2 regions of the Streptomyces sp. NPDC059248 genome follow, and region 2 is predicted to be linked to the other one. Evidence: riboswitches for the same ligand, from Rfam matches in the RefSeq annotation. Region 2 holds a riboswitch; the other holds the start of a gene.

Evidence for each region. Region 2 has a riboswitch for guanidine ahead of ACFXG1_RS17460 (agmatinase family protein). Riboswitches for the same ligand answer to the same signal wherever they lie in the genome.
Region 1: it holds a riboswitch for guanidine, as region 2 does, so the genes downstream of both, ACFXG1_RS02150 (DMT family transporter) here and ACFXG1_RS17460 (agmatinase family protein) in region 2, are expected to answer to the same signal.

What each region holds. Positions count from the first base shown of each region.
Region 1 covers NZ_JBHYZV010000003.1:73,591-77,277, reverse strand. The annotation lists gene ACFXG1_RS02165 (DUF3618 domain-containing protein) at 1-285, shown strand, start outside; gene ACFXG1_RS02160 (GroES family chaperonin) at 414-716, shown strand; gene ACFXG1_RS02155 (DJ-1/PfpI family protein) at 842-1,585, shown strand; guanidine-III (ykkC-III) riboswitch at 1,666-1,743, shown strand; gene ACFXG1_RS02150 (DMT family transporter) at 1,791-2,111, shown strand; gene ACFXG1_RS02145 (transglycosylase domain-containing protein) at 2,220-3,687, opposite strand, start outside.
Region 2 covers NZ_JBHYZV010000036.1:76-3,762, forward strand. The annotation lists gene ACFXG1_RS17455 (hypothetical protein) at 49-555, shown strand; guanidine-III (ykkC-III) riboswitch at 809-875, shown strand; gene ACFXG1_RS17460 (agmatinase family protein) at 887-2,173, shown strand; partial or broken gene ACFXG1_RS17465 (aminoacyl--tRNA ligase-related protein) at 2,360-2,779, opposite strand; gene ACFXG1_RS17470 (MFS transporter) at 2,972-3,687, opposite strand, start outside.

The DNA of each region.
Region 1 (3,687 bases), on a different contig from region 2:
GACATCGTGCGGCGGCGCGGCCGGCTGGCCGAGACGCTCGACGAGATCGGGGTACGGGTACACCCCAAGACCATCGTCGGGGACGCCAAGGCGCAGGTCGCGTCCCAGGTGGACCAGGCCAAGGGCCGGGCGCTGGACGCGGTGCAGCGCACCGTCGACAACGTACGCGCCCGGTTCGTCACCGAGGACGGCGCCGCCCGTCTGGAGCGGGTCGTCCCGGTCGCCCTGGTCGTCGTCGGCCTGGTCGGGCTGCTCGCCGTCTCGTCCCGTAAGAGCAAGGGCTGATCCGGCGTGTTCCCACGGCTCCCGGGGCCCCGGCGGGCGCCGGCCGGCGGGAGTACGGGTAGGTTGCACGCGTGAGCGCCGACACCACCCGAGACACCAGTACCCAGCACGACAAACTCCCCATCAGGATGCTGCACGACCGCGTGCTGGTGAGGACCGACATCCCGGAGGGCGAGCGGCGCTCCAGCGGCGGCATCGTGATCCCCGCGACGGCGGCGGTGGGCCGCCGGCTGTCGTGGGCCGGGGTGGTCGCCGTCGGCCAGAGCGTCCGGACCGTGGAGCCCGGTGACCGGGTGCTCTACGACCCCGAGGACCGGGCCGAGGTCGAGGTGCGCGGTGTGGCGTACGTCCTGATGCGCGAACGCGACCTCCACGCCGTCGCCGCCGACCGCTTCCAGGGCTCCGAGGACAGCACCGGGCTCTACCTGTAGCCGCGGCGGATCCACGGCGCCGGCGGATCGATGGTTCCGGCGGGCCCGGCGGGAACTCCCCGTACGCGGGGGCCGACTCCTGAAGGAGACCGACCCCCGCCGAACAGGAGACCCGCATGCCGCCCATGAACCGCCGGGACGCCCTCCGTACCTCGACCGCGCTCGGTGCCGCCGGAGCCCTCGGCGCCGCCGCCGGAACGGCCCCGGCCGCCGCGGGCAGCCGTGAACCGTCCGACCGCCGGACGGGACCGCTGCGCGTCCAGGTCGTCATGTTCGACGGCGTGGAGGAGCTGGATTTCGCCGCCCCGTACGAGGTCTTCGCCGCGGCCCGGTTCTTCACCCCGCGCCCGGTCGAGGTCGGCTATGTCACGGCCGACGGTTCCGGCGGTGTCACCGCCTCCTACGGCACCCGGATCCGGGGCCTCGGCCCCTGGGAGCCCGACGAGGCCGATGTCCTCGTCGTCCCCGGCGGCGGCTACGGCCGCGCGGACAGCCCCGGTGTACGGGCCGAGATCGCCCGCGGCACCCTGCCCGCGGCCCTGGCCCGCGCGATACGCCCCGGGCTCACCATCGGCGCCGTCTGCACCGGTGTCATGCTCTGCTCCGCCGCCGGGCTCACCCGGGGCCGCCCCTGCACCACCCACCACCGGGCGCGGGCCGATCTGGAGCGGCAGGGCGGGATCCTCAAGAACGCCAGGGTCGTCGACGACGGCGATCTGGTGACGGCCGGCGGCATCACCTCCGGCCTCGAACTCGCCCTCCGGCTGGTCCGCCGGGAACTGGGCGCGGACGCGGCCCTCGGGATCGAGACGATGCTGGAGTACGAGGCACGCGGCACGGTCTGGACACCGGACCCGGCACGGCGCTGACCGCCGCCGGGCCGCCCGTCGCGGCCGTGGTAACCATCCCCGATGGCTGAAAACGGCCCTGGTGACCCAGGTCACCGGGGCCTTTGCCCCCGCTTTGCTAAGGTTGGGGCATCCCGACGAGACGCGCCGTACCGGGTCAGCCGCAAAGACGACGCACCCCTGGAAAGAAGCCCGTGAAGGGCTCGGACGTCTCGGAGGTGCCGTCATGGCATGGGTTCTGCTGATCATCGCCGGTGTGCTGGAAGTCGGCTGGTCGATCGGAATGAAGTTCACCGAGGGCTTCACCAAGCTCTGGCCCAGCGTGTTCACCGGCGCGGGCATCGTCGCCAGTATGTTCCTGCTGGCGCAGGCCGCGAAGACCCTTCCGATCGGTACCGCCTACGGCGTCTGGGTCGGTATCGGTGCCGCGGGTGCCGCGATCGTCGGCATGGTCGCCCTGAACGAGCCCGTGACCGCGGCCCGGATCTTCTTCGTCTCCCTGCTGCTCGTCGCGGTCGTCGGCCTGAAGGCCACCTCCGGCCACTGAGCCGCACCCCTCATCGCCGAGGCGCCGCACCCTTCCCCCGGGGCGCGGCGCCTCGGTCCGTCTCATCCCCCGGGCCGGTCAGTACGGGCGGCGCGGGGCGCGGGCGGTTCAGTACGGGCGGCGCGGGGCGCGGCCGGTCGGCAGGGGAGCCACGCCCCCGGCCCCGGCACCTGGGCCCGGTCCCGGCTCCTGGTCCCGGAACACGTCGCCCGGGCCCTCCGGCAGGCCGATGGGGCCGCCGCCGGCCGGTGGTACGTCCCCGATCCCCGGCGGCGGCGACGGCGGGACCTCCTCCGGCGGCGGCGGCACGGTGACCACCGGCGGCGGGCTCGCCCCCGGCGGCGCGGTCGACACCTCGTCCGACGGACCTGCGCTCGTCGGCGCCCCCGTCTCCCCGTCCGGCGACGCCCGCTCCGTCGACCCGGGTCCCTCGTCGTACGTCCCCTCCTCCACCACCAGCTCGAAGTCCCTGATCCCGGTCTCCTCCAGGGCGTCCCCGGTGAACTGGCCCCAGACCCGCGCGGGCGCCCCGCCGCCGTTGATCCGGGGCAGCCCCATCGCCCCGTACAGCGGCTTCTGCACCCCCGTCTCCGGGTCCTGGCCCATCACCGCCACCACCGTCGCCAGATCGGGTGTGTACCCGGCGAACCAGGCCGCCTTGTCCTCCTCCGCCGTGCCCGTCTTCCCGGCCGCCGGACGGCCCGCCGTCTGCGCCGCCGTACCCGTACCGCCCTCCACGACGCCCTGAAGCACCGCCGTCGTCGTATCGGCGGCCTCCCGGCTCACCACCCGCCGCTCCCGCCGCTCCGGCAGCACCACGGTCGCGCCGTCCTTGCTGACGCTCGCCACCAGCGTGTACCCGCCGCGGCGCCCGTGGTTGGCGAGGGTCGCGTACGCCTCCGCCATGTCCAGCACGCTCGCCGTCGCCGGACCCAGCGCGATCGACGGCGACGCCGACAGATCGGGGGTGCTCGCCGGGAGGCCGAGGGCGATCGCGGTCCGCTTCACCTCCGCCGGGCCGACGTCCACCGCGAGCTGGGCGTAGACCGCGTTCACCGACTTGTCCGTGGCCGTCGCCACGGTGATCGGGCCGTACGAGGTCCCGTCCTCGTTCTCGGGGGCGTACCGGCCCCCGCTCCAGCCCCGCACCGGGCGCCGGTCGTCGCCGTCGTACACCGTCGCCGGGGTGATCCGGCGGCCGTCCTGGGTGCGGGAGCCGTGCTCGACCGCGGCCGTGAGCACGAACGGCTTGAACGTGGAGCCGACCTGGTAGTCCCGCCGGGTGGCGTTGTTGACGTACTGCCGGGTGTAGTCGACCCCGCCGTACAGCGCCACCACCCGGCCCGTCGCCGGGTCGATCGAGGCGCCGCCCACCCGTACGTTGCGGTCCGCCGACCGCCGCTCCGGATCCAGCTTCGCCGTCACCTGCTCGGTCACGGCCTTCACGAAGGCGTCCTGCTTGGGCCGCTCCAGCGTCGTGGTGATCCGGTAGCCGCCCGCCGCGAGGGTCTGCTCGTCCACGATCCCCCGGGACGTCAGATACTCCTCCACCGCCTGCACGACATAGCCCCGCTGC
Region 2 (3,687 bases):
GCCGTTCACGATGGGTCTGATTCGACCTAGGATCGCAGGACCGCCCGCATGATCGCCCCGGAAGTCCGCCGGCTGCTCGACACGGCACGCGCCCTCCTGCCTCGCGAGACGGAGTGGAGCATGATGAACTCCGTTCCCGCCGGGCACACGGGTCGCCTGGATCCCTCCCTGCCCGAGACGTACCGCGAGTACCTCGGTGTCGTCGACGGCGGCATCTTCAGCGCGGTGGTCCTGCATGACGCCGGGTACGCCGCCCGGAGCCAGTTCCTCGCGGATACCGTCGACGGCGCCCCGGTCACTCTGGGACAGCAGGACTGGTTCTGTTTCGGCAAGATCAATGAGGACCCGCTCTTCCTGCGGCGCGCCGACGGTACCGTGTGGGGTTTTCCCGACCAGGGTGTCATCTGGTGGCAGAGCGATGTCTTCGAGCAGTGGGGCGACGACCTGAACGCCTTTCTCCGCGACACCGTCTTCGGCTCCGGCTACCGGACCATCAGCGGTACCGAAGACGAGGATCCCTGGTGGCAGGTGCTGCGGGAGATGGGGCGGGTCTGAGGCCGGGGCCGTGCGGGAGGGCGCCCGGCGCGAGGCCGCCTCCGGTGTGTCGCGGACGAACGCCACCACCGAGGGGTCGTAGAGGGCAGCGCGCCATAGGGGTTGTCGGTGTCGGGGAGGAAGGTGGCCTCGCCGTCGAAGAGGAAGATCGGATCCCCGGCCCGCGCGCCGGCTCCCATCCGGTCGGGACGCCGCCTCCTGTGCCGGTCAGAGGCCCGGTGTCGGCGTTCCGGTGCCCGGTGCTACAGTGCCGAACAGGTGCTATCAGAGCATCTGCCGACGAGGGTGGCCGTACCGGTTCCGCGTAAAGACGGCCTCGTTGGAGGCTGAAATGCCGAAGACGCCCGATCCCCTCGACCGCGACGAAGCGGTCACAGCGCGACATGAATCCCCGCACCATGAGCACGGCGACGGTCCGTCGCCTTCCCCTTCGCACTCCCACTCCCACAGTCATGGGCACGCCCACTCGCACAGCGACGCCTTCGCCGCGAAGGAAGGCAAATGGGCGCAGCTGGCCGAGGAGCGGATCTCCCTCTTCCGGCATGACGAGGAGATCCAGCGGGGCCTGGCGCACGGATTGCCCGGGTCCCCGACGCTCGTCGACAAGACGATCCCGACGTTCTCACGCGGTGAACTGCCGCACTTCGCCGGTGAACGGGGGACGTTCCTCAAGTCCCCCTTCCTGGAGGACGTGAACGAGGTCGAGGACGCCGAGGTGGCCGTCTTCGGCGCGCCCCTCGACTCCGGTGCCACCTACCGGCCCGGAGCCCGGTTCGGCCCGCAGGGCATCCGGCGGTCCACGAACCTGTTCGGTACCTACTGCTTCGAGCTGGGCGTCGATCTGCGCGAGCAGCTCAACATGGTCGACATCGGCGACGTGTTCACCATCCCCGGCAATCTGGAGAAGTCGTTCGACCAGATCAGCCAGGCGATGGCGCATGTCTACCAGCGGGGGGTGTTCCCGGTCATCCTGGGCGGTGACCACTCCATCGGATACCCCACCATCCGGGGCATGGCGCCGTACGTCGACGGGAACATCGGGATCATCCACTTCGACCGGCATGTGGACACCCAGGAGACCGATCTCGACGAACGTATGCACACCACGCCGTGGTTCCACGCGACGAACATCAAGAACGCGCCCGCGACCAATCTGGTCCAGGTCGGCATCGGCGGCTGGCAGGCGCCGCGCGCCGGGGTCAAGGTCGGGCGGGAGCGCGGCACCACGGTGATCACGGTGGGCGACGTCGAACGGGTCGGGATCGACAAGGTCGCCGAGATCGCGCTGGAGACGGCGTGGAAGGGTGCCAAGGCGGTCTATCTCTCCTTCGACATCGACGTCATCGACGCGGGCTTCGTCCCCGGCACCGGCTGGCCGGAACCCGGCGGGCTGTTGCCGCGGGAAGCCCTCAACCTCATCAGGAAGATCTCGGCACCCGGCCTCGCCGGACTGGAGGTCGTCGAGTGCGCCCCGCCGTACGACTGGGCGGAACAGACGGCGTTGCTCAGCTCGCGGGTGATCCTGGACTCGCTCGCCGTACTGGTCAAGGAAGGACATCTGGGTCGGAAGGCGGCGGTCAAGGACCGGCACGCGTGGGGGCCGCCGACGGCGCTCTGACAGCGCTCGGACAGCGCTCTGAGGGCGGTGGTCGGCCGGGGTCGTGACCCGATCCCGCCGCCGTGACGTCGGGCGCAGCCCGGCCGGGGTGCCGACGGGCCGGGAGCGGCGATCGCTCCCGGCCCGTGGTCGGCGCGCCGCGTGACCGCGCGATCCGGGGTTCCCCGGTGAACACCCGCGATCCAGCCGGCCGGCGGTGTCGGTGACCTGGACGTCGATTTTGGGGCCGTAGAAGGCGGCTTCTCCCTCGGTGGCTTCGTAGGGCAGTCCTGAGTGGTCGAGGATGTCGGTGAGCTGGATGGCCCGTACCCGGGTCAGTCCGCCGAGTACGCCGGAGAGTTCGGAGCGGTACATGCCGCCGAGTTCGGCGATGCGCAGGGGCAGTTCGCGGTAGCTGTGGGAGCGGGAGCGGTAGATCACGGCGTGGTGGGGGCAGAGGCTGGGGCGCAGGACGATCTGCTCTCCGCCGAGGTCCATCGGGGGGAACATGTCGTCGCTGTAGTGGGCCCAGTGTCCGGAGATCTCGTACAGTTCCCGCTTGCCGAGGACGGGTGAGTACACGTGCTGGTAGCCCGCTCGCCGTTCGGCGGCGCGGATGTACTCCTCGGCACCCGCGCGGCGACCTCACGGTAGGCGCCGTCCAGCGGCGCGGCCCTTGCCGCCGGGTGGGGGAGTTCGGCTCGGGGTGCGGCGCGGACAGTACCGGACGCCGCCGGGAGTCCGTGAGCAAGCCCGTGCCGATCCCGGCGGGCCCGGCCTTCTTGCGCCTCGTCAGGTCCGGCAGCGACTTCGACGCCTTCAGGACTGGCAGGCCCCCGGCTCAGCCGGAGTGTGCTGAGCCGTCGGGGTCCGTGGGGCGAGGGCGTCAGGCGTGGCGGCGGGGGCGGACCGGGGTGTCAGCCGGGCGACCAGTACGGCGAGTACCACGCCGCCCGCGACGGTCAGCGCCGCCCATCCCGGCAATGTGCCGGCGCCGGCGCCCCCGGAGAGCAGGGCGCCCCCCAGCGCCGACCCCGTGGCGGAACCGAGGTACATCGCGGCCATCTGGAGGGCGACGACGGACATGGCCTGCTCGGTGCGGTCCCGGGTGAGCGCCTGTTGCAGGACCGGCACGCTGATCCAGCCGCTCGCACCCCACACCGCGGTGGCGATCAGCCATGCCGCGGGGTCGTCGACGAGCCAGACGACGAGGAGGGAGGCGAGGAGGAAAGCCGGGACGACCGGCATCAGCCGTCGGGGGCCCAGCGTGTCCAGTGGTCTGCCGATCAGGCCGGAACCGAGTACGCCGCCGATGCCCCAGGCCCATACGAGTGCGAAGCCCCAGCCGTCCAGGCCGCTTTCGTCGGCCATCGGCAGCAGATAGGTGTAGAGACCGAGGCTCGCCAGCCCCAGGACGAAGGAGAGCGCGATGCCGAGGGCGACGCGTGGGCTCCTGAGCGCGGCGCCGTTCCCCGAGCGGCGGGAGTCGGGAAGCCGTGGCAGCGTGCCGGAGCGCAGGGCGAGGGCGAGCATAC